DNA from 3 places in the Pediococcus sp. genome. Region 3 is predicted to be linked to each of the others. Evidence: predicted binding sites of a transcription regulator. Region 3 holds the regulator's gene; each other region holds the start of a gene.
What was found. Region 3 encodes HrcA, which represses chaperone genes, less so after heat shock. Its sites were predicted from a motif close to TTAGCACTCNNNNNNNNNGAGTGCTAA; they were not measured.

Region 1 (10,455 bases), on a different contig from region 3:
GTGCGAAAAAATAAGTGAATTAAAAAAAGTCGAAGCAAATGTGATAAAGTTGCTTCGGCTTTTTTACTAAAATAGAAACAAAGACTGGTTTTACTTAAAATGGCACACCCGGTGTGCTATAATTAGGAATCACGATCGGGGGATTTAAAATGACAGATGAAAAAATGCAATTAGTCATTGTTACTGGAATGAGTGGTGCCGGTAAAACAGTAGCTATGCAAAGTTTTGAAGATTTAGGCTTCTTCTGTGTGGATAATATGCCGCCCGCATTGTTGCCAAAATTCTGGGAACTGGTGAAAGAATCTGGAAAAATCAGTAAAGTAGCATTGGTTATCGATTTAAGATCACGTGCATTTTATGATCAAATTCTGCATATGCTGACTGATGAAAACGAAGGCTCTCCAGCTATTGAGTCCCAAATTTTATTTTTGGATACATCAGATAAAGAATTAGTTTCCCGTTATAAGGAAACTCGGCGTTCACATCCATTAGCAATGGAAGGTCGTGTTGTGGATGGTGTTCGTAAAGAACGGGAGTTATTGGCACCAATTCGTTCAAATGCGCAATACGTCATTGATACAACGACCATGACGCCACGTGAATTACGAGAACAAATTTTTGAAACTTTTGGGACTGAAGGCACAGCTGGAAACTTCCATGTTGAAGTTGTTTCATTTGGTTTTAAATACGGTTTGCCAATTGATGCTGACATCGTGATGGATGTCCGTTTCTTGCCAAATCCCTATTATGATCCAAAATTAAAAAATAAAACTGGTTTGGATAAACCTGTTTATGACTATGTTATGAAGCAACCGGTAACGGAAAAGTTTTATAGCCATTTCATTTCGCTATTGCGTTATGTCATGCCGGGGTATCAAAAAGAAGGCAAATCAACGGTTACGATTGCCATCGGGTGTACCGGTGGGCAACATCGATCAGTTGCCATAGCTCAAAGAATAGCTGATGATCTAACTGCTGATTATACTGTTCATGTTCAACATCGGGATGTGAATAAACGAAAGGAAACTGTGAACCGGTCATGACAAAGAGACAAGCAGCAAAAAACCGTCCTAAGTTTGTGGTGATTGGTGGCGGAACGGGCTTGCCCGTTATACTTAAGAGTTTAAAAAAACAAAATGCTGATATTACTGCGGTGGTTACCGTGGCTGATGATGGGGGGTCATCTGGCGTCATTCGAAATTATGTAAACGTTGTGCCGCCTGGTGATATTCGAAATGTTATTGTGGCCCTTTCTGACTTACCAAAATTGGAATTAGATATTTTTCAGTATCGTTTTAAAAGCAATGATAGCTTTTTGTCAGGCCATGCGATTGGTAACTTGATTATTGCAGCCTTGTCAGAAATGAAGTCTGGTGTTTTTACAGCAGTGCAAGAACTTTCTGAAATGATGAAAGTCGATGGGCACATTTACCCGGCTTCAAACGAACCATTAGTTTTGCATGCTGAATTTACTGATGGGACACAATTAGCAGGTGAGTCAGAAATTACGGCGGCGCACAAAACCATCAAACGGGTTTGGGTTGAGCCAACTTCTTGGAATGCTGACGAAAAGCCACATGCCGTTCAGGAAGCCATTGATGCCATTTTAGATGCTGATGAAATCATTTTAGGCCCCGGCAGTTTGTTTACCAGTATTTTGCCCAATCTTATGATTTCAAATATCGGGGATGCAGTCCTAAAAACTAAAGCTGAAGTTATCTATATTTGCAATATTATGACGCAAAAAGGTGAGACTGATAACTTTACGGATTCTGACCATGTCGCAGTTTTGAACCGCCATTTAGGTCAAAACTTTGTGGATACCGTTTTGGTAAACACGGCAAAAGTGCCTGACGATTATATGGACTATAATCGTTATGATGAATATTCGACACAAGTTCGGCCTGATTTTAAAGGATTACGTGCCCAAAATTGTCGAGTTGTTTCAGATAACTTTTTGTGTTTACGTGATCATGGCGCGTTTCATGATGGGGATCGGGTTGCAGAAGAATTATTAAACGTTGCGGGTAATCCTAAGGCCTGTAATTAAATTTTGTGAAGGGAGGGATTTTCGTGTCTTATGCGAGTGAAGTAAAAAAGGAATTAACGGGGATTAAGGTACATCAACAAAACGCAAAAGCAGAGTTAATGGCGTTGATTCGTATGAATGGATCAATTAATTTGGCCCATCATCAATTAGTTCTGAGCGTTCAAACCGAAAATCCTGCCATTGCGCGCAGAATTTATGCACTGTTAAAGGATTTTTATTCCGTTGAGGGTGAACTAATTGTTCGACGCAAAATGAAATTGAAGAAAAACAATTTGTACATTGTGCGTTTAATGACAAGGTCCCAGGCAATTTTAGAGGATTTGTCAATTTTGGCCGATGGTTATCAAATTAATGAAAAGGTTCCGGATGGTTTATTAACGACGGAAGGCGAAATCCGCTCATATTTACGTGGTGCTTTTTTGGCGGGAGGCTCAGTTAATAACCCAGAGACTAGTCGGTATCATTTGGAAATTTATTCTCTTTACGAAACTCACAATGCCATGATTATGGACTGGATGAACCGTTATGATTTGAATGCTCGAGCGACAGAAAGGCGAAGTGGTTACATTGTTTATCTGAAAGAGGCAGAGCAAATCGCTAATTTCTTGTCTTTAATTGGAGCAACAAATTCAATGCTGAAATTTGAAGACATTCGGATTTTGCGTGACATGCGCAATTCTGTAAATCGACTGGTAAATTGTGAAAATGCCAATTTATCCAAAGTAGCCAATGCATCCAGTAAGCAAATTAACAATATCAGATATATTGATGAGGTTGTTGGTATCAATAGTTTGCCACCCAAACTGCAAGAGGTCGCTGAGGCTAGGTTGGCCAATCAAGAAGTGAGTTTAAAGGAATTAGGAGAATTAATTCCGAGTGGTGCAATTTCTAAGTCAGGTATTAATCATCGATTACGTAAACTCAATGAATATGCAGAAAAATTGCGAGCTTAAACTAAAAAATGGTGTGGATTTTAAAATCCACACCATTTTTGTTTGCTCAGATTACTTTAAATCTGAATTGTTTTGCATAATTGCATCGATCAGACCGTAGTCAACAGCTTCTTGGGCTGTGAAGTAATGATCACGTTCCGTATCGCGATTAATGTTCTTCAAAGGCTGACCAGAATTATCTGCCAAAATTTTGTTCAATTCTTTACGAGTCTTCAAAATTTCAGTTGCTGCAATTTCAATTTCAGTTTGTTGTCCTTGAGCACCACCGGATGGTTGGTGAATCAAAACTTCTGAATGAGGCAATGCGAAACGTTTGCCCTTTGTACCAGAAGAAGCCAGAACACTTGCCATGGATGCTGCCATTCCCATTACAATGGTTTGGACATCGGATTTGATGAACCGCATGGTATCATAAATCGCGAGTCCAGCTGTAACTACACCACCTGGTGAGTTAATGTAAAGATAAATATCTTTATCAGAATCCTGAGCGTCTAGGAATAAAAGCTGGGCAATGATTGAGTTTGCAACATCATCATCAATTGGGCCAGAGAGCATGATGATTCGGTCTTTTAGTAAACGGGAATAAATATCATAAGCACGTTCGCCACGTGATGACTGTTCAATAACTGTTGGAACTAAGTTCATAACTTAGCAACCTCCCTTTAAAATTCATCTTAATTTTATTAGCTCATCGCTAACATGTTTACAGCTTACCGCTATGGTCAAAAAAGGTCAAACAATTTAACTCAACTGAAGAAAAGTTTTTCAACGTAATCGGTTACGCTTCAAAGTCTATAATTTAGCACAAAAATAAGAATTTTGCTACTAGTAAATATTAGGCTAACAGGTAGCACGAAACATGAAATACGGCAGTGGTTACTCATGAAAACTGTATTGATAAATGAGCTGAAATCGAAGTAGATTAAGTATACGAGGGAATTTTTAAAAAATAAATTGAAAAGTTAATTTTTATACACTATAATCAAGTCGTTATAGTACAACATTTATTTAATTGAGTATGTTTGTGTACAAAATAGAATAATGTAAGTGCTATCTTTATTTGAGGTTGATAAATAGGTACATATAAAAAAAGAGGTTAGTGCTATGGCAAAAAGTTCGCGGAAACAACGTGTTGCAAATTATGAGGCAACTACAAAAGAGCATTTTAAGATGTATAAAAAAGGCAAACGCTGGCTAGTGGCTGGCATAGCGGTTCTAAGTTTTGGTACAGGGGTAGTTACTTCGTCTAATGTGCATGCTGATACAAATAATAATGTGATTGAGTCTAGCACGGAAAAAAGTAGTTCATCTAGTGTGACGACTAGCGCCGCAACATCTGAGATAGCAGCTTGATCCGCGGCATCGGATTCAGATAACAGTGGTATGGCAAGGACAGGCGTTTCGTCTGCGGTAACGAATAGTGTGGCGGAAAGTGCGATGTCATCCGGTTCTGTTGCATCCAAAAGTTCAAATACAAGCAATAGCGGCATAGCTTCAAATACTTTAGGTACATCAAGTATGGCATCTCAGAGTTCCGAGGTAGCAAGTGGTGCACCAGTCAGTGAAACGAATGATTCTAGTCAAGCATCAGATGATAGTGTGACACAAAGTAGCAGTAGATTAGGTGCAGAAAGTGCGTCATCGGAAGCAAGTGACCTCACAAATGAGTCAACAGGTAGTGCTGATACGCCAACAACTGATACCACCATCACTGCGGATCAGCAGAAAGCTATTAATAATTTAATTGCTTTAGGAAAAGACAACGGGATTGATTTGTCAAATATAAGTGAATCTAGTTTGCTGGCCGCTGCTTGGGATACTAAAACGAATACGGTAAATTCATACTATACTGATATGTTACCGTTACAGCCAGATTTTGTACTGGCTGCTCTTAAAGGTATGGATGAATCAAACAATTTAAATGCTGTTCAACATACCGGATATGCAGTTAATCCATACAATTATACTGACAAATCTGCAGTAACGGTTGATATTGGTCAAGGAACCATTACAGTAAATAAGTTAAATGGCGTCTCAAGTACAGATGAACAATATACTAGCTTAGCAAATGATGATACGATTACCATTAGTGATTTTTCAGAGATTACTTCGGCAATGGTTAGCAATATTACACAAACTGATGAAAAAATTGTTTTTACTTTAACTAACGAGGGGTTAAACCTGCTCACTAGTGGTAATTTTAGTGCGATTTTGGCTTTTCAGATGGTTAGTGCTGATAATACCGCCGGTTATGTTGAGGTCTTTGGTGTGACTGCACCGATATCAGTGGGCGTTACTGGTATTGCTGATACAGCGAAGAATACTGAAGGCATTGAGGAGACTGGTACAATTGGAACAAATCAACTTTATTATGCAGTTGAGACAGCCTTGGCTAACGACAATCTCCCACAAGATGATAAGTGGAGTAGCAAAACTGGTTCAATTTTATTGCCTAATGGTACTTTAGCTGTTAATTTAAAAGAATTGTCAGGTTTTCAAATTGATTTGACTAAAAATAAATTGATTCCAACAAACTCGATTCCAATTAGTAGTGAATTTTGGACAATTTCTCAGAATAGTGATGGCGACTATATTGCAACATTTACGGGTACTTTTTATAACAATCCGAATCCCGTTAAACCAAGTGAAGCTAATAATTGGCATTTTGGTTATACTCCGGTAGCAGCTGTAGGCATCAGTTATACAGGTGTACCGGCAACCGTAACTGTTCATTATGAAGATGAAAATGGTGTTGCAGTTGCAACTGATGAAGTGTTAACTCAAGGGACTGTATATGGAACCTACAAAGCAGATGCACCAACAATTCCGGGCTATGAAATTGATACGGATACGCCAACTTCTGGAGAGATTACTGACCCTAATCAAGTAGTCACTATTAAGTATATTGCAGATGCACAAACGAGTTATGTGCAGTACGTTGATGACGACAATAATGATGTGCAAGTTGGCGCATTGGTTCCTATTAATGGAACTACTAATGAAACTGTCAATTGGAATACGAGTGACAGTATACCGTCAGGTTATCAACTAGCCGAAAATCAAGTGGCAAATGGTACTTATACTTTTGGCGCAAGTGACAACGCAAATGTGGTAGTTCATTTAGTTCATGTGCATACGATAAGTAATGAAAAGAATACAACTGATACGGTAACTTACGCGGGGATTGATGGGGTGAGTCTCACTAGTAATTCAGTCACAATTCAGTGGACATCTGATACTGACGAGGTAACAAAGGACGTTGTTTGGACAAGTGATGCAAGTACTACAACAATTCAAACCCCTATAATTTCTGGATATTCTCCTGATAAGTCACAGGTAGTCTTTACAAATGTAACTGAAAAAGATGGAGAGCCAGCTAATCAAACGCAGGAAGTTATATATACCGCAACCAATCATGGTTACACAGTGACACCGGTTGATCCAACAGGTAAGCCGATTACAGGGACCACACCTAGTCAAGAAACAGGTGTCACTGGACAACCAGTGACAGTGCCAGATGTACCCGGATATCAGGTAACAGCAATACCTATAATTCCGGATGCTGATTCAGAAGTGAAAGTTGTGTATGTACCTATTTCAAAAAAAATTACACAACATAAAGGTAACAAGCCAAGCTCAAATTTCATTAAGCATTCTTCTACCAAAGCTAACGTAGCGAAAAAACTTGCAGAATCTAGAACGCTTAGCCAAGAAAAAGTGGAACGAACTGCAAAGGTTAAAAGAACCGGTAAAAGTAATAGTGAAACTTCTATTTTGCCTCAAACAGGTGAAAAAGAAACAAATATTTTTGTTCTTATAGGTTATGAACTTCTTATTCTACTTGGCCTTTTTGGGACTTTAGGAAAGCAACGTAAACAGCATAATTTAAAATAGTATTTTTTGAATCTTGGTTCTAAATAATAATCGCTCCATAGGTGATTGGAAATGTCATCTATGGAGCGATTATTTTATCAGTGTCGTTCATTGTTATTCTTGTACCACAATTGGTTTCAGTTGACTTATTATAGTTAGTGTTAAATAATAGATTGAATTATGAACACCCTTTCAATGGTGAAACAGTGCTTGTTTTACAGAATCAATCTAATTTCAGGGTACAAAAAAATGCGCCATGCGGGAGTCGAACCCGCGTTTCGAGAACCGGAATCTCACGTGCGATCCACTACACTAACGGCGCAAATTACCTTTTAATTTTACTGTATTAATATTAAAAACACAAGTTTATTTAATCGAGGTGATTAGTTTGGCGCTTCAACAAGGCCTTCATCAGCAACAAAAACAAGTTCAACGGTTAGCAATGACGCAAACTTTACAACAATCAATCCAGATTCTGCAATACAACGTTGAAGAATTACAAAACTTTTTAAACCAGAAGGCACTTGAGAATCCATTAATCACTGTGACGACTAATCACGATGATTATATGAATAGTTCACGACAAAATTCTTCAAGCCAATCAGTTGATGAAAATTACATGAATCAAATTCCAGATGATACACGTCAGTCACTTTTTGAATATTTATTGGATCAAGTGCATTTAACGATGCGTGACACACCCTTACGTAATTTAGTTTTGTTCTTAATAGAATCCATTGATAATAATGGTTATCTAAAAATGCCAATCGAAGAGGCGATGGAAAAAACTGGGGCTAATAAAGTGGACATTGTCGATGCTGTTACGTTGATTCAACAGCTAGATCCTCCAGGTGTTGGTGCAAAGAATCTTCAAGAATGTTTGCTACTGCAAGCAGAGAATGATGACTGGGCACCAAAGGCGGCAGTAGAAATTCTAAGAGATAACTTTGACGAACTCGCCAATCGAAAATGGCAGGCAATAGCTAAAGAGCAGAATGTGACGCTGGAGGAGATTCAAACTGTATTTGATTACGTGCGCACACTGACTCCTAAACCGGGTGCTTTATTTAATTCGGAAGGTTCGCAATATATTTTTCCGGATCTAATTGTAAAAAATGAAGCAGGAAAGTTAAGCATTTATACATCAAGAGCAGCAAAACCCAAAGTTCATTTTCAAAAAAAATATTTTCAGCAAATGTTGCAACGTAAGGACGACGAAGTAACAGATTATGTAAAAGAAAAGAAACGAGAATTTGACTGGATATCTCGTAGTTTGGATCAACGAGAGAGTACTATTCTCCGGGTGGGAAAAGTATTACTGGAATATCAACAAGATTTTTTCCTTGAAAAAACCAAAGAATTGCGTCCACTGTTATTACAGGATGTTGCGTTGAAACTGGGGTTACATGAATCCACAATTAGTCGTTCAGTCAACGGGAAATATTTACAAACTCGTTTTGGAACTTTTGAATTAAAGTCATTCTTTAGTAGTGCGGTTGCAAAGACAGATGCATCTCCAGAAGGGTTATCAGTAGATTCCGTTAAGAGACTGCTTCAGAAGTTTATCCATGAGGAAAATAAAAGCAAACCACTGTCAGATGCAAAAATTGTTAAGAAACTTGCAGAAAAAAATATTGAAGTTTCAAGAAGAACGGTAGCTAAATATCGGGAAAGCTTGAACATTGCATCCTCTTCAACACGTAAACGTTATGAATAGTGTTAATTAAGGACCGACAGCGAATTTTTCTAGGCTTTGAGTTGCAATAGTGGCTGTCTCCTGATATAATTCAATATGTAAGTAAGGGGTATACAACTGAAGTAGTTCAGGTCTGTATGCCATTTATTTTGAATCTGTCGGGTCACTAAATGACGCATGTGGACGTCAAACGTCCCGACTGGGAGCAATGATCATGCAAAACGAGTTGAAATGGCTGGAAGCCATCGCACCAGATATGGTAGATGTGTTTTTGAAGCGTTTTTCGGTTCTACGGACGATCGCTTTAATGGCTCCCATTGGCAGACGAGGCTTATCGGTTCATCTTAATATGAGCGAACGTGGGTTAAGAACTCATACTGATATGCTTAGACAGTTGGACTTGATACAGTCGTCACCCGCCGGAATGACATTAACTAGGGAAGGCCGTTTAGTTTTAGACGGTTTGAACGATATGGTTAATGATATGCTTGGTTTACAGCAGTCAGAAAGAGACCTAGCAATGTTACTAAACATTGATCGTTGTTTTATTGTTTCTGGAGATTGTGATGCCCAAGACAGGGTGTTTGATAGTTTGGGAGGAATTCTAAACGATACACTTGCAAAAATCTTGCCAGAGGGTAATAATGTAATAGTGGTTATGGGTGGTAACACAATGGCACAAGTTGCTAAAGAGTTTTCACCAGAATTATCCACAAAACGCCAACTCACATTTGTTCCTGGGCGTGGTGGTATGGGACAATCACTTGCGATGCAAGCTAATACAGTTTGTGCAATTATGGCGGAACGGACACATGGTGAGAGCCAGTCAATGTATCTGCCAGAGAAGTTGAGTGAAAAAAGTTACCAGCCGTTGCTAGAAGAACCAAGTGTTCAGTTAGTTCTTCAATTAATTGAGCAAAGTAACGTTGTGATTCATGGCATTGGACGAGCCGACGAGATGGCTGAGAGACGAGAGGTTGATCCAACCATTCTCCAACTTCTCGAGCAAAAGAAAGCAGTCGGAGAAGCCTTTGGTTGTTTTTACAATCAGCAAGGTGACATCGTCTATCGGGTACCTCGAATTGGGTTACAATTAGAGCGTATCAATTCAATCGATCATGTTTTTGCGGTTGCAGGTGGGCATACAAAAGCGCAAGCAATTCGTTCTTACATGAATTTAGCACCACATCAGACATGTTTGATGACTGATGAAGGTGCAGCAAACTTGATTTTAAAAAAGTAATATTTGTTTACAAATATCACTTTTTAAAATAAAAAAATTATTTTTTTACTTTCCTAAAGGAGGAAATCTTAGTATGACTGTAAAGATTGGTATTAATGGTTTTGGACGTATCGGTCGTTTAGCTTTCCGTCGTATTTATGAATTAGGCGCAAAGTCAAATGATATCGAAGTTGTGGCTATCAATGATTTGACAAGTCCAGCAATGTTGGCACACTTATTGAAGTATGACTCAACACATGGTACTTTCCCTGGTGAGGTTAGCGCAACAGAAGACTCCATCATCGTTGATGGCAAGAAATACCGTGTTTACGCAGAACCTAAAGCACAAGATATTCCATGGGTTAAGGCTGACGGTGTTGACTTTGTTCTTGAATGTACAGGTTTCTATACATCAAAGGCAAAATCACAAGCTCATTTGGATGCTGGCGCAAAACGTGTTCTGATTTCTGCTCCTGCTGGTAACGACCTTAAGACTGTTGTTTACAACGTTAATGATGACGTTTTGACTGCAGATGACAAGATTGTTTCTGCTGGTTCATGTACAACAAACTGTTTAGCACCTATGGCTTACTTCTTAAACCAAGAATTTGGTATTGAAGTAGGTACTATGACAACAATCCATGCTTACACAAGTACACAA
Region 2 (10,455 bases), on a different contig from region 3:
TGCCACATTATACTGTGAAGATTCACAAGAATTGATCAACACCATTTCATTAGCGATGCATCAACATATTCATTATGAAGTATTGCGAGATCAAATCTACTCCCATCCAACCATGACGGAAGCGTTTAACGATTTATTTAGTGCAATTAAGTAACTGATAATTCGAAAATTATCATAAAATTTTAGTCTTATTCAGTAAAAAAGATTAGCATCATCTTCTTGAAACCAGGCCTATCTTGGCTTGGGATCTTCAAAAAGGTGATCCTAATCTTTTTTTAGAAAATTTACTTATTCTTGATTCTTTAAAACTGATTGCCAGCTCTTCATTGCGTTTTCTTCTGAATAACGGTCGCCAATTTCGTATGCTTTTTCACTGTATTTTTCTAAGACATCTGGATCACTTAACAAATCAATGATAGCTCGACTGAACAAGAACTCATCCACATCGTCTTCTTCAATCAACCGACCGTTTTCTTTATCTTTGATGATCTCACTTGGTCCATAATTACTGTTAATAGCTACCGCTGGAAGCCCATGTGACATGGCTTCAATCATCGCCAGTGGCATGGCATCTGACCCGCTTGCGCTGACAAAGAGTTCGGCTTGATTATAGACTGGGCTCAAATCATAAACAAACCCGCGGAAATTCACTTGTTTGTCTACTTTTAAATCTTGTGCCAACTTCTTCAAGCCATCCACATCTTGAGGACTGCCATAACCATAAAGGTCCAACGTCACGTTCGGAATTTTATTGCTTACAATCGCTAAACTCCGAATTAAACGGTCAATTCGTTTTTCTGAGGATAACCGGCCAACGTACAGTAAGCGATCAGCCACACGACTTCTGTGGGCCACATGTGCTTCATTACGTGTTGCATTTAAAACGGTTGTTCCCGGAATAACATAAATTGGGGTTTGTGTATGATTTAATTTTTGCGCCAAATCCTTTTTTTGTGCTTCCGTCATCACAATAATACCATCTAATTCGCCAATTCGAGCCCCAAACACTGGTTCATATGATGGATCAAATGCACTACGAACGGGTTCTTGTGGATTAACGGCGTGTACAATTGGCAATGATACGTATTTGTGTGCCAGTGTCACCATGTTCAACATCGGCAAATTGGTTTGTGCTGGGCGATCGGCAATAAAAGTTTGATGACTGCCACTTCTTCGATTTAATTCATCTAAGAAAAATGTAAATAGTTCATCGAGATTATCAAAATTATAATCTTCACCCTTATAATCAATCAACTTCAATAATGAATTTACAGGATTTCCATTGGCATCATTCATATAGTAGGACTCGTAAACCCGTTTGCCTTCTGGTGTAAACATAAATTCAGCAACAGCATTACCCGTTGGCCCAAAGTATTTGTCCATCGATTTGAATCCACGCCAATCATAAAACTCGGTTTTGGCAGTATGGCCATACGCATCATAATAATTGATGTGAGAAACTTGCCCAAAAGTACCACTGGCAAAGTAGATATCCCCGACGACTCGGTCGCCATCGTACACACGACTAAAATCAGCGCCCTGATCAATTTCGTAATCTTTGGGAAGATTCAAATCAACAGTTTTAAGTGTCTTTGGCTTTTCAATATGTTCCGTATTTTGGAAAAAGTCAAACATATTCACAACGTCAGCGTCTGCTAATCCTAGTGTATCCATGTTTCGATGCAACTCTTGATTATAATCTCGCGTCACAATCTTGGCATCCACATGATTATTATTGAAAAGGTGAATTCGGCTAATTTCAGTGTATTCAACGCCGGAATTTAAACCCATTAAATATTCATTTAAAAAGTAAATCATCTACTTCGCCTCCCCATTTTTTAAATCTTCGCTAAAGAAACGATCTGCATCAGTAATTAATTGTTGCCATGCTTTCCAGATCGCCTTTTCACTGAAACGTTCACGACTAACATAGGCATTATCACTATACTTTTGTAACGTATCCTGATTCTCCATAAGGGCAATCAATGCCTTCGCAAACGCCTTGTAGTCGCCATCTTTAACTAATTTTCCGCTAAAATCATCCTCAATAATATCAGAAGGCCCATACGGAATGTCATAGGCAACAACTGGTAATCCATGTGATTGAGCCTCCAAAACGGCAAGAGCAAAGCCTTCAACCCGACTGGTCAAAACCGAGACCTGAGCTTTATCCATGATTTCACCAATATTAGGTGTGTATCCTTTAAACTGAACCGCATCATCCAATTTCAGCTCTTTAACTTGTTGTTCCAGTGCTTTATCTGTTTTTCCGTCACCATAGCCCCAGAAATCAAGTGTCGTTTGTGGCAACTTCTTATGCACAATTGCAAACGCCTTGACCAAATGATCTAAACGCTTTTCTGGGAAAAGACGCGCAACAACAATAATTTTACCCAACGTCCGATCCGTAAAACGAACCTTATCTTTTTTCATCAGTTCGTTGGGCACAATCCCAACCGGAATCGTAAATATTGGTGTGCGTTTAGCATCAAAACGTAATTTGGCATCTGCAGTTTGACGATGGGTGGAATCCACCACCGCATTCCAATCGTAAAAATTATCCAGTGAGAACTCAAAATTATTGTTCAACACGGGGTCCATTGGGTTGTTCGGATCTGCAGTGTGCGCATTATGTAGAAATAAGACTTTATATGCCTTAGTCTTCATGTGTAACAACACCCACTCAGTTTCAACTGCCCGATCAGAAATAAAGATATTATGGCCATCATCAACCTTATTGAGTTGATCAAAGAAGAACCGTTGTAGACCCTTTAACCCTGTAAATTCATAATCTTGGCCGTGAAAATCAACTACCCGTAGCAAGGAGTTTTGAACTTTCCCTTGCCCATCATTAAAGTAGAAAGATTCGTATACAAGTTTGCCTTCGGGAGAAAAAATCTGTTCACTGCTTACCCCACCTTGCGGGTTGTGAATTTCAGCAATTGACTTAAACCCACGGTGATCATATCTTTCCCGTCGTAAAAGGTTGCCGGCATAATCAAAGTAAGTGATCACTTGAACCTGTGCGTCATGATCACTCCATGGCTCAATCCGAACAGCGATTCTTCCTTTTAAATCCTTGGCCGTATATGTTGCCGCACCTTTATCTCCACGTAGCTTACAACCATGAGGTAATTTAACGTCTTTAGCTGTGAATTTGCGCGGCTTAAAATCCCCAGATCCCTGCAAAAATTCAAATAAATTAATATGATTTTCTTCAGAAATTCCGGCAACTTCTAAATTATGATGTAAATCCACTTCAAAATTTCGTGTAACAATTTTGTTTGCAACACCACTATCGTTAAATAAATTTACTCGTTTAATTTGAGCATGTTCGATACCAGATTTATTTAAAGGAATTGTTGTATTTAAAAAGTAATACATAAAATCCCACCTTTTTAATTTAATATGAGTTTCTAATTCGATTATAACAGAAAGCGTTATCCATTTATCGCTGTTCAAAAAAATAGCGCCCGTTTTATACCGAAATTAGCTTTTCAGCAAAACAGACGTTATTTTTAAACAAACTTTTTTAGAAATCTAAACTTTCATGACGTAATTTTGGTAAACGTTTTGCAACTGTCTTAATATTCAATAGATCCCAGTCTTCCAAGTTATGAGAAATAGAGTTCTTGCCCCATGATCCACAGCCCAATGTTAAAGAAGGTGTGATGTTATTGTATTTGTAACCAATTGCACCTTGAGAAGTTGGTGTATTGATTAAAATTCGGCAGGCATCCATCTGTAAAGCAAACTTGGTAATTAGCTCGTCGTCTTCAGTATGCAAGCCAACAGTATGACCTAAGCCACCAAGATTTAGTCCCCGTTTCATTAAATGAATGGCATCATCTTGATTAGTTGCTTTAACCATTGTCAAAACTGGTGATAACTTTTCATGAGAAAGAATGTAATCACCACCAAGACTAGGCATTTCGGCGACAAGGAATTTGGCATCTTCTGGACAATCCTCAATGCCAGACCACTGAGCAATTGCATAGGCTGATTGACCAGCAACCTTCGGGTTAACAGATTCTTTTTCACGATTCATAACAGTTGACTCAAAGTTTTCCATATCAGCAGGCTTTACAAAATAAGCACCACGCTCTTTCAAACCTTTTTTGACATCATCATAAATGTCAGCGTCAACTACCATATTGGATTCAGATGCACAAATCATCCCGTTATCAAACGACTTAGACAAAACAATGTCATCCAGTGATTGTTTGAGGTTAGCAGATTTTTCTACGTATACTGGTACATTACCAGGACCAACACCTAAAGCCGGTTTACCTGTTGAATAAGCTGACTTAACCATCCCGGCACCACCAGTTGCGACAACCGTGGCGATCCCATCATGGTTCATTAAATCAGTGGTAGCAGCCATACTTGGTTTTGTAATCCACTGAACACAGTCTTCGGGAGCTCCAGCTTTTACAGCAGCTTCAGCAATGACTTTACCAGTTTCAACACATGTCTTTTGAGCAAATGGGTGAAAAGCAAATACGATTGGGTTTCGTGTTTTAATTGCCAACAAAGCATTGTGAAATACAGTTGAACTTGGATTTGTAACAGGTGTGGCACTCGCAATTACACCAACCGGCTCAGCAATTTTCATAAGACCAGTTTCTTTATCATCCATAATGATACCAACCGTACGATCATTTTTAATTGAATTATAAATATCTTTAGTTGCGAATTGGTTCTTAATAACTTTATCCTCATAAACCCCACGACCAGTTTCATCAACCGCCATTTTTGCAAGCTTTTGACGAGCATGGTAGCCAGCTTCTGCCATTGCGTGCACAATCTTGTCAATTTGTTCTTGATCCATGACACTGAGACGATCTAAAGCAATATGAGCTTTCTTAACAAGTTCATTGACCATTACTTGTGGTTCATCAATTTCCTTCTTGTTATCCAAATCTTTAATCATATTATATTATTCTTCCTCTCAGAATGAGTATGTTATTCGCTTCACAATTATAATTGTATCTTTCTAATATTCTTTTGTAAATGCCAATTGTTTACATAATCTAAAATTGATAGAAATCATTGTTTCCTATGCTATCAAAGGATTTGGACTTTGTGAATAATTCATCTCTTCAAAATGACTGATATTAATATTGTTTGTGAAATTAAGCACAAAAAGTAATCGCTTACTTCACAAACTTTCTAAAAATTGGTAGAACTGTTACCTTTATGGGAGGTATTTAGTTATGAAATGGAACGGTCCAATTGTGGGAATTAATTGTCTTTTTTAGGACAGTTTTTCAAGTCAGCAATTAGAAGATAAACAAGCTTCCAGCGGGATTGCGATCCCGCCTCCATCTCGCTTATCTTCTAATTGCTCCCGACTTGTGCCACTCACTTTTTTAGGACAGCTCGGCAAAACAAGAGGGAGAATATAAGCATGCCTACTGCGGGGATTTCCCCCGCTTACGGCACATTTATATTCTCCCTCTTATCGTTTTGCCTCGCTCACTTTAATTTAGTCGGCTTATGCTCCACTGACTTTTGCAACAAGCGGATCAACTCACCCGTTTGCACCTGATCCACAATCATATTCGATGTCACCTGCATCAACTGTTCCGCCAAATTCTTCGCAACCGTCGTCGTATGCTCCATCCCGATTCGTGCAATCTTCTGATTCACAATATCAATAAACCGATCATATGCCTGCTTTGGATAATCCGTCGCCGTTATTCGGTCAATCCCCGATCTAATCACCACTATCGGAAACGACTGCTTCAACAATGTAATCAACAAAATATCCGCTACCTGCATCACCTGATATTTTTTCTTAGTCGGTGCTACCACCGCTTTTTGCTTCACATAATTATTAATCATCGTTGGCGTTACCGGACCCATTACCAATGGTCCTGTATATCCCGTTAACAACGCCACTACCTGGTCCATATACAAATCAAAATTTGGCAACTCATCCCAATGTGGAAGTCTAACTTCTCTTACTGTTTTCAACCAATGATTATACGATTCTAATTCACTCATTTCATTCACCCCGTCCATAGATGTTAGCTTCATTATATCATGATCATCTAGTTTTTAGAACTAGATTGACCGTTCATATCCTATTTTCGTGACGAATCGGGTAAAAATGTGCTATTCTTAAAAAAATACTTATGAATTGAGGCACTTATTTTGTTTGAATTTACAAAAAAACGACGTGTAGCAGATGAAGTTAAAGAAATCATTCCCCAACCAGTAATCGATGGCATCTGGAAAACTCTGAAACAAATGAAAACTGATAAACTTATAGTTTCTCCAGTTATTGCATTTGTGTTTAGCGATGACTATACCGAGGATACAATTTATGTCATGGGTCTCCAAAATTCCGGTGCTGTAGCCAAAGAATATGACATTGCCTACAGTGGCGAAAAGAAGTTTCTTGGCCAAGGTACCATCATTGTCGTCAAAGATAAGCCAAAGACGCTATCGATGAGCATCAGCGAACTAAACAAGCAATCAAAGGAGTAATCCAAGATCTTGAAAAATCTTAAAAAAATTACTTTAATTATTGCTTTAGGCCTTTTGAGCGTCAATTTAGTTGCCTGTGGTAACCAAACAAATTCAAGTTCTACCAAAGAAAAAGTAACTAGTTCAAAAAAAGCCCAATCTTCTTCAAAAAAGGTCATCAAAAAAACAGCATCTTTAACTGGTCAAAAATTCCAGACGCCACAAGGTTTGTTTGTAATTACAGAAAATCATGTGACAGCTTCAGCCACCGCCGGGAAAAAAGTTTTGATTTTACGATATACTTTTACTAATTCTAGTAAATCTCAATTAGTTCCTTCAGATTATTGGTATAAATACCTCAAAGCCACCCAAACAGTCAATGGTAAGACCAAAAAGCTTGTCCAAGGCTCATTACCATTTTCAACCAGTACAACTAAGGATGACTCACTTGAAAATTCTTCAGTCAACGAAGTCAAGTCAGGTAAAACACTTAATGCAGAAGGCTCATGGGAACTCGCAAAAAACGGTGCCCCTGTAAAGATTAAATTTTATGATTCACATCATCAATTAGTTGCAACACGGCAATACGCTACAGAATAGTTTAGATTCTAAAATATCCGTTTAAATCATTTTTGGTTTAGACGGATATTTTTTTATTTCCGCTGAGCTCTAGGACGGCTCAGAGTAGCAAGTGCCCATAAATAAAAGCATGCCTACTGCGGGAATTCTCCCGCTTACGGCACGCTCTTATTTATGGGCACTTATCGCTACTCTTCGCCCACTATTTTTATGGCATATCATTTCCAGCCGCGTAATAAATGTCATACCATTCTTGCCCGGTCATTTCCACATCACTACCAACCAACGATTCCTTAATATGCTGTGGATTCATTGATCCCACCAACACTTGGAACTTCGCCGGATGACGGAGAATCCATGCCGTTGCAATCGCATTCTTTGTCACCCCATACTGGTCTGCCAATTCCTGCATCTTTTTATTCAACTCTGGAAACTTCGGATTATCAATAAACGGTCCGTTAAAGTTTCCCCATTGATACGGTGACCACGCCTGAATCACAATATCATGAATCCGTGAATACTCTAAAAATTGTCCATCATGATCCACACCACGCTCATCCTGCATATTTGTATGCATTCCGAAATCAATCATATTACTATGCATAATTCCGAATTGAAGTTGGTTAAACATCAATTTCTGTGAAACAGAACGTTGTAACAATTCAAATTGCATTGGGTTAAAGTTTGAAACACCAAAATGACGAACCTTCCCCGCCGTTTGTAATTCATCAAACGCCTCCGCAATCTTGTCTGGTTCCATCAATGGATCTGGACGATGAAGTAAAACTGAATCCAAATAATCTAAATTCAAGCTTTGTAATTCATGATTAACAGCATCAATAATATGTTGTTTTGAAAAATCATAACGATTTCCATAAGGCTTACCAGAGCCATCATCGTTACCATTACGAATCCCAACCTTAGATTGAATCCATAAATTATCACGACTTACAGATGACTTGTCTAAAGCATCCCTAAAAACGAGATCTGATTTGCCACCACCATAAATATCAGCAGTATCAATAAAGTTCACACCATTATCAACAGCTGTTTCAATTACTTTTGTTGCAGCATCCGTATCCAACGCATCCATACGCATAATTCCTAACGCAACGTTAGAAACTTTTTTGCCACCAATTGTAATTTGTTTCAAAAGTATCACTCCTAAAATTAAATTTATACTATCCAGCTACCAGCTTACCACCTTTCAAACTAAAACTAAATTAATTTGGCATCGGTTACAATATCTATATGTTTCTTCAACTTGAGATTAAAAAAGAGACCATCACAACAACTGTGATGGTCTCTTTCATCAAATTTAATTAAACTTTAGTTGATTGGAATTTGTTTGCCACTTTGAAGCTTTTCTTCACTCTTTGGCAATGTAACCTTCAAAACACCACCGTCATAGGAAGCACTAATCTTATCACGATCAATATTTGGAAGATAGAATTGACGAGACACATTGCTGTAACTACGTTCTTGACGAATTAAATTACCTTTTTCGTCCTTTTGTTCCTTATCAACATTATGTTTGCCCGTAACCGTCAATGTATCATTATCATAATTCAAATCAATATTTTCTTTCTTGAAACCGGGCAGTTCTGCTGAAACTTGATAATCCTTTTCATTTTCACGGATGTCCGTCTTCATTGAGCTACCTTCAGTCATTGATTTGAAGAAATTCTTCCCAAAATTATCGAAAAAATCAAGTGGTGCAAAATCATCAAAATCTCTGTTTCTCAACTCGTTAGCCATAATTCAAGACTCCTTTTTTATATAATTTTTCGTACCTCATTTCCTCGGTACAACTATATAGTAAGACCATCTAAAATCGAATGCAAGAATTTAGCACTCCACATTTAAGAGTGCTAAAGTGATTAGATAGGATCCCGCGGTTGAGCCATTTCAATTTCAGCATTTTCAAACTAAGCCTAGAATAATTAGCGTCAAATCTTTGCTATCATCAAAAAAACAACTATCTCCATTAACTGGAAAATAGCTGTTTGAACTTTTAGTTTTAGTAAGTAACCATTTTATGCGTTTCGTTAGGTTTGTCTTGAACTTTCAAATCTAGCGCCTCACCTAAAATGTGTAATGCCTTCTCACGAGTCTTGACTTGATCCATATCAAAGATAATTGATTCAATCGCACCACCAATGAAGTCAAATCGTTCACAGAAAATGTAAGGATCTTCATTATCACGATGATGAAATTCGTCTTCAATTTTTTCGTAGAATCCTTGGCTCCATAAACGGTCATGCATATCAGGAAAATCATTTTTGGTAACGAAGCCCTTCTCTGCAATCATGTCAGCTGCTTGTTTGACGTCTTCTTTATCGAAGTCAATCTTTGCAATCTGTTCTTCATCTGTTTCTACTTTAATTCCATCATCTTTTGCCATTTCTGAGATCTCCTTATTTATATTTTTACGACCTCATCCTAGCACTACTTTTTTGAATCGTTAAGAAAAAGCGCTTTATTTTTGATTCCACGTCGCAATCATGCGTTTTTGCCGCCGAATTCCCCACAGCTTATCTAGCTCGGTTACAATCAAGACAACAATTCCGGCAAACACTGGAATCAACCATAAGTGCCAGTCTAAATTAGCAGTACTAAAAATCACCTGCATAAATGGCAAGTATGTGATTCCGGCCTGCAGAATCAGGAGAACCGCAATAATGGCAAACGCCATCGGATTTCGGAAAATATCTTTTGACAACGCAGGTTTGGGTGTTCGAATATTAAACAGATAAAAAATCTTACCGACAACAATCACATTTAACGTCACTGTACTTGCAACCACAGTACTAATATCTTGCAATGTCAACCACTTGAAAGCACTGATTCCCAAACCAGCAATTAAAAAGGAAACATAGACAATCTGCCACACATCTTTTCGATTTAAGAAGGCTTGGTTACTCTTTCGTGGCATGCGTTTCATAAGTCCCTCTTCGGCCGGTTCAAACAAAAAGGCAAACTGGATCGTAATGGCGGATACCATGTTAATCCACAGTAACTGGGTTGGCACTAACGGTATTTCCTGCTGTAAAAGAATCGAAATCAAAACGATCAAACCTTCTGCAAAACTGGTTGGCAACAAGAACCGGATTGTCTTCTTGATGTTGTCATAAACATGCCGTCCCTCTTTAATTGCGGTTGTTAGTGTCGCAAAATTATCATCGGCTAAGACCATATCCGCGGCCTCTTTGGCCACATCGGTTCCTTTAATTCCCATGGCAATTCCAATGTCAGCCTTTTTCAAAGCAGGCGCATCATTCACACCATCACCTGTCATCGCTGTAACGAGACCATTTGCCTGGTAAGCTTCCACAATTCGTAACTTATTCATAGGTGTCGTTCGGGCAAACACATTATAGTTTTGAATCACTTTTTTCAGTT
Region 3 (10,455 bases):
CAAAAATCTGAAACACCAAAGAAGAAGCCAACTATGTATCGGTCAGCAAAAACTGGTAAAACAGTCGTTGAACGTGCATCTGGCCACAAACAGGAGACTAGTGTGCAACATAAAACTACTCAGACATCACAAAGACCTCAAGAAACAAAATCTGTAAATAATAACCATAAGACGACTGAACAAACACACAATCGTCCGGCTAGTCAAACAGGTTCTAATCGCCCGCAACACCAAAATCAGAGTGCTAATAACGGCTCACATAGCCAAAATCGCTCTAGTCAACAAAATCAATCGCGGACTAACTCAAGAAATAATCAAAATAGTACTCAGAATCGTAATTCACAACAACGGTCCACGCAGAGCAATTCTTCAAATGCGGGGAATCGTTCATCAAATAATAATAATCGATCAAATACAAACAACCGGTCAAATAGTAATTCGCAGGGTTCTTCAACTTCAAGAGATAGTCGTCGTGGAAATTCACAGGGGAATCGCAATTCAAGTTTTGGCCGTAATAATAACCGTTATAATAACCGTGGTCGATACAATAAGAAGAGTAAGAAGAATGGTCGTTTACGTCAAGTAGATAACAAACCAGCACCAACAAGAAAAAATAAGCCATTACCAGAAGTTTTTGAATACAACGATGGAACGAACGTAGCCGAAATTGCTAAAAAAATTCATCGTGAGCCAGCAGAAATCATCAAGAAGTTATTTATGCTTGGCGTGATGGTTAATCAAAATCAAACCCTTAATAAGGATACGATTGAAATTTTAGCCGCAGATTACGGAATCAAGGCTGAGAAAAAAGAAGTTGTTAATGTTTCTGATATTGACAAGATGTTTGAAGAAGAAGCTGAAAATACTGACCACCTTGAAAGCCGTCCTCCCGTTGTTACAATTATGGGACACGTTGATCATGGTAAGACAACTTTGCTGGATAAGTTACGTCATAGTCATATTACTGCTGGTGAAGCTGGCGGGATTACTCAGGCTATTGGTGCCTATCAGTTGAAGCATGATGGTAAGTTGATTACCTTCTTGGATACACCAGGACATGCTGCATTCACTGAAATGCGTGCTCGTGGTGCTGATATCACAGATATTACCATTTTAGTCGTGGCAGCCGATGATGGTGTTATGCCACAAACTATTGAAGCTATCAATCATGCGAAGGCTGCCAATGTACCCATTATTGTCGCTGTTAACAAAATTGATAAACCTGGTGCTAATCCAAAACACGTTATGGAACAGTTGACTGAATATGGATTGGTTTCTGAAGACTGGGGTGGTGATACGATTTTCGTTGAAATTTCGGCTAAATTTGGTAAGAATTTGGACGAATTACTAGACATGATCTTACTTCAAGCCGAAGTTATGGAATTGAAAGCAAATCCAGAACAAAATGGAGCTGGCTCTGTAATTGAAGCCAGTCTTGATCCTGGTAAGGGTTCAATCGCAACTGTTTTAGTTCAGCAAGGAACTATGCGTGTTGGTGATCCAATTGTGGTTGGTAGTACCTTTGGTCGCGTTCGAACAATGACAAATGAATTAGGCCGTCGTGTAAAAGAAGCTACGCCATCAACCCCAGTTGAAATTACAGGTTTGAATGATGTCCCTGAAGCTGGTGACCGTTTTGTGATCTTTGATGATGAAAAATCGGCTCGTGCAGCTGGTGAAGAACGTGCCAAAGAATCATTGATGGAAGAACGCCGTGCAAATAATCATGTCACTTTGGATAACTTGTTTGATTCTCTTAAAGAAGGAGAAATGAAGGAAGTTGACCTTATCATTAAGGCTGATGTTCAGGGTTCGGTTGAAGCTCTGTCTGGCAGTCTAAAGAAGATCGATGTCAAAGGCGTCCGGGTAAACATTATTCATACCGCTGTTGGTGCAATTAATGAAAGTGATGTGGCGTTAGCTGAAGCCAGCAATGCCATTATCATTGGTTTCAATGTTCGTCCAACTAATCAGGCTAAGCAGTTGGCGGATTCTTCAAATGTGGATATCCGTTTACATCGAGTTATCTACAACGCAATTGACGAAGTAGAATCCGCTATGAAAGGGATGCTTGAACCAACTTACAAGGAAGTCATTACTGGGCAAGTTGAAGTTCGTCAGATCTATAAAGTTTCCCATGTTGGAACTGTTGTTGGTGGTTATGTGACGGAGGGCTATATTCAAAAGGATAGTGGCGTTCGTTTAATCCGGGACAGTGTTGTAATTTACGAAGGTAAATTAGCCAGCTTGAAACGATTTAAAGATGATGCTAAACAAGTCAAACAAGGCTTTGAATTAGGTCTTACAATTGATGGCTATAATGATATTAAAGTTGATGATGTCATCGAAGCCTATATCATGAAAGAGGTTCCTGTAGAATAGGAGGATCCACATGGCAAGATTATATCGAGCTGATCGTCTTGGTCAGGAAATAGAGAAAGAAATTAGTGATATTATTCGTAAACGTGTTCGTGATCCACGCGTGCAGGGTATCACCATCACTGGTGTTAATGTGACTGGTGATCTTCAGCAAGCAACTGTTTACTATAGTATTTTGTCAGATAAGGCTTCCGATGGTGAAAGAGTTGCTACCGGTTTACAAAAAGCTAAAGGCCTGATTCGCAGCGAATTGGGTTCTCGTCTGTCAATTTATAAAACTCCTGAATTAATTTTTGAACGTGATGCCTCAGTTCAATATGGCGATCGTATTGATAAGTTGATCAATAAACTTAATTCAGAAGATTAATCGATTTCGTTTATAAATACGCAAAAGAATGGTCTGGAATTTAATGGCCATTCTTTTTTTGATGCCAAAATTCAAAGGAAACGGCGAAGCTATGCTATAATTTAAAGCAGTAAAAAATGGAGGTCGTTTTATATGGATGGCATAATTCCTTTGTATAAACCGCGGGGCATGACAAGTTTTGATTGTGTCGCCAAAATTCGCGGTATTCTTCATCAAAAAAAAGTTGGCCATAGTGGTACATTAGATCCTAATGTAGACGGGGTTTTGCCAATCTGTGTGGGAAAAGCCACTAAAGTCGTAAACTACCTAATGGCATCAGGTAAGGTTTACGAAGGGGCTGTAACTTTTGGTTTTTCTACAACTACTGAAGATTTAGATGGTGAAGTTATCAAGAAACGAATTCTTAGTCAGGCTTTTTCTGATACTGAAATTGATATGGCTATGCTTCGGTTAACTGGTGAGATTACTCAAATACCACCAATTTATTCTGCAATTAAAGTTAATGGCAAGAAGTTATATGAATATGCACGCCAGGGTATTGAAGTTGAACGACCAAAACGTCAAATAACAGTTCATACGTTTGAACGACAAGCCCGGTCCGTTTTCGATAAGATCAATGGTACCCAAACTGTTAATTTCAAAGTTGTGTGCAGTAAAGGGACTTACGTTCGGACGCTGGCGGTGGATCTGGGTGAGATTTTAGGTGTGCCGGCAGTTATGTCAAAATTAACTAGGCTAAGTAGTGGCGGGTTTAAATTAGATGAAACGGTGACTTTTGCTCAGTTGGAGTCGGCTGTTGAAACTAATACGATCGATACTTTGATTCGGCCCCTTGATCATGCGTTAAAAAATTATCCGCATTTTGAACTGAATGCCGATCTTTGGCGGAGAGTTCAAAACGGTGCTATTTTACAGAGAAGTAATTTTGATCAGCCGAAAAATGCAGCCCCTGTATTGGCATTGACTTTTCACGATCGGGTCCAAGCACTATACCAATATGATGAAAAACGGGTAGCTTATCGGCCGATGACCATGTTATTAACCAACTAACTAAGAGAGTTTTGAGAACGTGATATTTAGAATTATTGGGAGGATTTTATGAGAATTATTTATTTACATCATCCATATGAGACTCAAGAAATTCCTCATGGAGATGTTGTTTTGGCAATGGGATTTTTTGGTGGCGTTCATCTTGGCCATCAGGCAGTTATCAAGTGTGCTCGCAAGGAAGCCGATCAAAGAAAATTACCGCTTGCAGCAATGACTTTTGACCATCACCCGTCTGTTGTTTTTCCGAAACCGGGTCTAAATGGTTTACATTATTTGACCTCAGTTAAACGAAAAGCTGAGTTAATGACTAGTTTGGGTGTTGATTTTTTATATGTGGTCAGTTTCACATCCACTTTTGCGCATTTAACTCCTCAAGAATTTGTGGATCAATATATGGTTAATCTGCATGCAAAAGCAATCGTTGCAGGTTTTGACTATACTTATGGGCCACGTGAAATTGCGGATATGACTCATTTACCAAGTTATTCCAAAGATCGTTTTGATATCGTGACAGTAAACGAATTTTTATTAGACGGTCAAAAAGTTAGTTCAACCAAAATTCGTGATGATTTAAAGAAAAGTGATGTGGATCATGCCAACAAGTTCTTAGGATATGTTTACCAAACTAGTGGATTAGTAGTTCATGGTGAAGCTCGGGGACGAACACTTGGATTTCCTACGGCAAATGTATTGTCAGATCCATGGGTACGAATTCCGGGGATTGGAATTTATGCTGTTCGGATCAAAATTGGCACAAAATGGTGGCCAGCGATGGCTTCTGTTGGCCGTAATGTCACGTTTGGAGAAAATCGTCCGATCACGTTAGAAATCAATATTTTTGATTTTGATCAGGAAATATATGGTGAAGTAGTTTCCGTAGAATGGTATCACTATGTGCGTGGTGAAATAAAGTTTGCGAATGCTGACAAATTAATTGAACAATTAAAGGCCGATGAAAAAAACATCCGGCAATATTTTGCGAATTTAAATAATGGAAAATCAAATTAATGTAGATGCATTTTTCAGTTAATACCTTGCCATTGAAATCTGATTTAAATCAGAACGTAAAGTATCAAAAAATGCTGTAGCACCTTGGACGAAATCTCTTAATACAAGCAAAAAAGTAGGCTTTTAAAAAAAGAATAGTACAAATATCAAAAAATGTTTGACTAATGTTGACATTTGAAAGAACATTTGTTATCTTTAATAGTGTCTTAGCACTCCAATGTGCTAAGTGCTAAAAGAGGTGATGGTTTTGCTGACAGATAGGGAGTTATTGATTTTACAAGCAATCGTTCAGATCTATACGAGTGATGGTCAGCCAGTAGGTTCAAAAGCTTTAGTTAGCCAATTACCGATGCATGTGAGTTCGGCAACAATTCGTAATGAGATGGCGACGCTGGAAGAAATTGGGTTGCTTAAGAAAACTCACTCTTCGTCCGGTCGAATTCCTTCGATCCAAGGCTATCGCTATTATGTTGACCATTTGTTGAAACCTGATAAAGTTCAATCGAGTGATTTGCGACAGATACGTTCTTCGTTTAATCATCAGTTTCAAGAAATTGATGATATCGTTGCCGAATCGGCGGATATGCTTTCTAAGTTAACTAGCTACACTGCCTTTACAGTAAAGCCTGAATTGAAAGATGCAAAGCTTGAAGGGTTCAGATTGGTTCCATTAGGAAATCATCGTGTTATGGCCATTTTGGTAACTGACAATGGTGACGTTCAGAATAGAACTTTTAAGGTGCCTTCAAACGTTGATCCTGAAGCTTTAGAAGCAGTTATTCGGATCATTAATGATGAATTAGTTGGTTTAACGTTGTCAGAAGTTTTCAAAAGATTAGCAACGGATATTCCGAATCAAATCGGAAAGTACATTGAAACGCCAGAGGGTTTCTTGGATGTTTTCGAAGATGTTTTGAAAAAATCAGCAACTGAACGATTCTTTGTTGGTGGGCAGCTAAATTTACTGGATTTTTCCAAACAGCATGATTTGGGTGCAATTCGATCTTTATATAGTTTGATGAACCATTCGACGGATCTTGCCAGCGTTTTGGGTTCGCCAGATCAAAATATTAAGGTTCAAATCGGTAATGAAATTACTAATAATCTGTTAAAAAATTATAGTTTGATTACAGCAACTTACGATGTTGATCAACATGGTAAAGGTGTTATTGCAGTTTTGGGACCAACGAGTATGCCATATTCCAAAATGATTGGGTTGGTTGGTGCGTTCCGAACAGAGCTAGCAAGAAGATTGATAGATTATTACCACGATATTGATGATAGTTGAGAGGTGTGAACGTAGTGGCAGAAGACAAGAAGACTGAAAAGATCGATGAAACGGTCGAAAAACAAACAAAAGAAACAAAAAAAACTAAAGTTAAACCTGATAAAAAAGTAAAGGGCGAAAAAAAGTCCAAGAAACAATCAAAAACGGCTACCCAGATTGAAGAGTTAAAAAAACAAATTACCGAATTGAATGGTAAAGTTGATGCTATAACTGATCAATACATTCGTGCTAAGGCTGAAACGGCCAATATTCAAAAACGAAATGAAAAAGAGCAGGCAAACTTGGTTAAGTATGACGGTCAACACTTAGCCAAAGACATTTTACCAGTGATTGATAATCTTGAGCGTGCTTTGGCGATTGAGGTGTCTGACGAAAATGGAAAGCAACTGAAAAAGGGTATTCAGATGGTTTTTGATCACATGAATAAGGCCTTAAAAGACAATCATGTAACTGAGATTGAAGCAGTTGGTCAACCATTTGATCCACACATTCATCAAGCCGTTCAAACGGTGGCTGTTGAAGAAGGCGGCAAAGCTGATCAAGTAGTGAGTGTCCTGCAAAAGGGATACATGCTAAAAGATCGTGTTTTACGGCCTGCAATGGTTGTTGTGTCACAATAAATTAAAAAGAGGGATAATAAAATGGCAAGCAATAGAATTATTGGTATTGATTTAGGAACAACAAATTCCGCGGTTGCAGTCCTCGAAGGAGACAAACCAAAGATTATTACTAACCCAGAAGGTAGTCGAACAACACCTTCAGTGGTTTCATTTAAAAATGGCGAAACTCAGGTTGGAGAAGTAGCTAAACGACAAGCAATTACTAACCCGGATACAATCGTTTCCATCAAACGTCATATTGGTGAAAAGGGTTATACAGTTAGTGCTGGTGGCAAGTCTTATACACCACAAGAGATTTCAGCAATGATTTTGGAATATCTGAAACATTATGCTGAAGATTATCTTGGTGACACTGTTGAAAAAGCAGTTATCACTGTACCGGCTTATTTTGATGATTCACAACGACAAGCAACTAAAGATGCGGGTAAAATTGCAGGTTTAGACGTTGAACGAATTATCAATGAACCTACGGCATCTGCTTTAGCATATGGACTCGACAAGCAAGATAAAGATGAAAAAGTCTTAGTTTATGATCTTGGTGGTGGTACTTTTGATGTTTCTATCCTTGAATTAGGGGATGGTGTTTTCCAAGTACTTTCTACAAATGGTGATACACATCTTGGTGGTGACGATTTTGATCAAAAGATCATTGATTGGTTAGTTGATGACTTTAAGAAAGAAAACGGTGTTGACCTTTCTCAAGACAAGATGGCTTTACAACGTTTGAAGGATGCTGCTGAAAAGGCTAAGAAGGACCTTTCTGGTGTAACTGAAGCCCAAATCAGTTTACCATTTATCTCGGCTGGAGCTAACGGTCCCTTACATTTGGAAAAAACTTTGACGCGTGCTCAATTTGATCAAATGACTTCTGACTTAGTTGCTCGAACAAAGACCCCTGTTGATAATGCCTTACGTGACGCTGATCTTTCTGCAAGTGATCTTGATGAAATCATCCTTAATGGTGGTTCTACTCGTATTCCTGCAGTTCAAGAAGCTGTTAAAAACTGGACTGGAAAGGAACCTAACCATTCAATCAACCCTGATGAAGCGGTTGCCATTGGCGCTGCCGTTCAAGGTGGTGTCTTAACTGGTGACGTTAAAGATGTTGTTTTACTTGATGTCACACCACTTTCTTTAGGTATTGAAACTATGGGTGGTGTATTCACTAAGTTGATCGATCGTAATACAACCATTCCAACTAGCAAATCACAAGTGTTCTCTACTGCTGCCGATAGTCAACCAGCCGTTGATATTCATGTGTTACAAGGTGAACGTCCAATGGCTGCTGATGACAAGACGCTTGGAAGATTCCAATTGACGGATATTCCACCGGCACCACGTGGTGTTCCTCAAATCGAAGTTAAATTCGATATTGATAAAAACGGGATTGTTAATGTTTCGGCAACTGACAAGGGCACTGGTAAAAATCAAAAGATTACTATCAAGAGTTCTTCAGGTCTTTCTGACGAGGAAATTGATCGAATGATGAAAGAAGCTAAAGAAAACGAAGCTGCTGATGAGAAACGTAAAGAAGAAGTTGATCTTAAGAACGAAGTAGAACAATTAATCTTTACAACTGACAAGACTTTGAAAGAGCTTAAAGGCAAAGTATCTGAGGATGAGATCAAGAAGGCAAAAGATGCTGAAGATGCTTTGAAGAAGGCTCAAAAAGATAATAATGTTGAGGATATGAAGACCAAGAAGGACGACTTGAATAAGATTGTTCAAGACCTTTCGGTAAAATTATATCAACAAGCACAACAACAGGAACAAGCTAAGGGTGATCAAAAAGATGGTTCAGCTTCATCTGATAAGAAAGATGATAAAGGAACTGTAGATGGTGACTTTGAAGAAGTAGATCCTGACAAAGACAAAAAATAAGTGATTGAATTGCTTGATTGTTAATAAAAAGTCAAAGTCATATCGACTTTGGCTTTTTATTACATTTGGTCTATGATATTCTAAGTTTATCGATAAAAATGGAGGATCATAATGGCGGAGAATAAAGATTACTATGAAACCTTAGGGGTATCCAAAGATGCATCTGCCGATGAAATTAAAAAGGCATACCGAAAATTATCAAAAAAGTATCATCCTGATTTGAATAAGGCTCCTGGAGCTGAACAGAAATTCAAAGAAGTAAATGAAGCTTATGAAGTTTTAAGCGACGATCAAAAACGAGCTCGTTATGATCAGTATGGTTCAGCTGATGCAAATGCTGGATTTGGTGGTAACGGTGGTTTTAATTCTGCTGATTTTGGCGGATTTGGTGGCAGTGGCGGCGGGTTCGATGACATTTTTAGCCAGTTTTTTGGTGGCGGTGGTCGAGGTCGTAGTGCACAGCCAAATCAACCTCAACAAGGTGAAGATCTACAGTATCAAATGGACCTTACTTTTGAAGAGGGTGTGTTTGGCAAAAAAACTACAATTAAGTATAATCGAGAAGCACTTTGTAAGACATGTGATGGCTCTGGTGCAAAACCTGGAACTTCACCAGTTACTTGTGCAAAATGTCATGGTGCCGGTTATATTCAAGTAACTCAAAATACACCTTTAGGTCGGATGGTTTCACAACAAGTTTGTGACGTTTGTCATGGAACTGGTAAAGAAATCAAAGAAAAATGTCCAACTTGCCAAGGAACTGGTCATGTAAATGAACGTCATGAAGTCAAAGTGACAGTTCCTGCAGGCGTTGAAGATGGTCAACAAATGCGATTACAAGGTCAGGGTGAAGCAGGTACAAACCGTGGTGGCTATGGTGATCTGTTCATTATCTTCCGTGTAGCACCAAGTAAAGTGTTCAAGCGTGAAGGTGCTGAAATCTATCTGGATAAACGAATTAGTTTTGTCCAGGCAGCTTTGGGTGACGAAATCCAAGTTAAAACGGTTCATGGTGATGTTAAGATGAAAGTACCGGCTGGAACTCAAACCGGGACGACCTTCCGTTTGCGCGGAAAAGGTGCCCCTCGTTTAAGAGGTAACGGTAATGGTGATCAGCAGGTTACGGTCATTGTTGAAACACCAAAGAATATGAATGCAGAACAAAGAGAAGCTATGCGGGCATTCGCTAAAGCTGGCGGCGAAAAGGTTTCTGGTTCAGGTAAGAATGGATTTTTTGATAAATTTAAGTAGTATCTTAAACACGAACAAGATGGTGAACTTTGACAAGCAAATTAATTTTCTTAATGACGCTTGTCTGACATTTAGTTTCGTGTTTTTACTTTTTGGCAAACAGGTTTGAAAATGAAATAATTGAGATTGGCTTCAAACGTTGCTATAATAGGATGAATGAAGTTATATGAAAGTGGGATTTAAAATGCCTGAATACAAAGATTTGAAGGATCGCCAGCAACATATTCGAAACTTTTCGATTGTTGCCCACATTGATCATGGGAAATCCACTCTGGCAGACAGAATCCTGGAATTGACGGATACAGTTGCAAAACGAGATATGCAAGATCAATTACTCGATTCAATGGATTTGGAGCGTGAACGAGGAATTACAATTAAATTAAATGCGGTCGAATTGCATTACAAAGCCAAAGATGGGGAAACATACATTTTTCATTTAATTGATACTCCTGGTCATGTTGATTTTTCCTACGAAGTTTCACGAAGTTTGGCAGCTTGTGAAGGTGCCATTTTAGTTGTTGACGCTGCTCAAGGTGTGGAAGCACAAACTTTAGCCAACGTCTATTTAGCCTTGGATGATGATTTGGAAATTGTTCCGGTTATCAATAAAA

Region 1: clpP (ATP-dependent Clp endopeptidase proteolytic subunit ClpP) is a predicted target of HrcA. The motif match lies at 3,803-3,829, and genes of this name have one in related genera.
Region 2: DD627_RS03135 (Hsp20/alpha crystallin family protein) is a predicted target of HrcA. The motif match lies at 8,902-8,928, and genes of this name have one in related genera.

What each region holds. Positions count from the first base shown of each region.
Region 1 covers NZ_DOEM01000010.1:28,998-39,452, reverse strand. Annotated here, with positions in the region: gene DD627_RS03420 (HdeD family acid-resistance protein) at 1-18, shown strand, start outside; gene rapZ (RNase adapter RapZ) at 150-1,043, shown strand; gene mgfK (gluconeogenesis morphogenetic factor MgfK) at 1,040-2,050, shown strand; gene whiA (DNA-binding protein WhiA) at 2,074-3,003, shown strand; gene clpP (ATP-dependent Clp endopeptidase proteolytic subunit ClpP) at 3,055-3,648, opposite strand; gene DD627_RS03395 (KxYKxGKxW signal peptide domain-containing protein) at 4,108-4,356, shown strand; gene DD627_RS03390 (MucBP domain-containing protein) at 4,387-6,897, shown strand; tRNA gene DD627_RS03385 (tRNA-Arg) at 7,127-7,198, opposite strand; gene rpoN (RNA polymerase factor sigma-54) at 7,265-8,593, shown strand; gene DD627_RS03375 (sugar-binding transcriptional regulator) at 8,787-9,815, shown strand; gene gap (type I glyceraldehyde-3-phosphate dehydrogenase) at 9,889-10,455, shown strand, end outside.
Region 2 covers NZ_DOEM01000009.1:30,139-40,593, reverse strand. Annotated here, with positions in the region: gene DD627_RS03175 (FAD-dependent oxidoreductase) at 1-154, shown strand, start outside; gene asp1 (accessory Sec system glycosyltransferase Asp1) at 289-1,818, opposite strand; gene DD627_RS03165 (glycosyltransferase) at 1,819-3,384, opposite strand; gene DD627_RS03160 (aldehyde dehydrogenase family protein) at 3,533-4,933, opposite strand; gene DD627_RS03155 (DUF1836 domain-containing protein) at 5,479-6,009, opposite strand; gene DD627_RS03150 (hypothetical protein) at 6,160-6,495, shown strand; gene DD627_RS03145 (DUF5067 domain-containing protein) at 6,505-7,074, shown strand; gene DD627_RS03140 (aldo/keto reductase) at 7,262-8,206, opposite strand; gene DD627_RS03135 (Hsp20/alpha crystallin family protein) at 8,383-8,811, opposite strand; gene DD627_RS03130 (hypothetical protein) at 9,074-9,457, opposite strand; gene DD627_RS03125 (HAD-IC family P-type ATPase) at 9,533-10,455, opposite strand, start outside.
Region 3 covers NZ_DOEM01000002.1:15,205-25,659, forward strand. Annotated here, with positions in the region: gene infB (translation initiation factor IF-2) at 1-2,382, shown strand, start outside; gene rbfA (30S ribosome-binding factor RbfA) at 2,393-2,746, shown strand; gene truB (tRNA pseudouridine(55) synthase TruB) at 2,879-3,796, shown strand; gene ribF (riboflavin biosynthesis protein RibF) at 3,845-4,804, shown strand; gene hrcA (heat-inducible transcriptional repressor HrcA) at 5,052-6,092, shown strand; gene grpE (nucleotide exchange factor GrpE) at 6,107-6,712, shown strand; gene dnaK (molecular chaperone DnaK) at 6,734-8,593, shown strand; gene dnaJ (molecular chaperone DnaJ) at 8,705-9,844, shown strand; gene lepA (translation elongation factor 4) at 10,029-10,455, shown strand, end outside.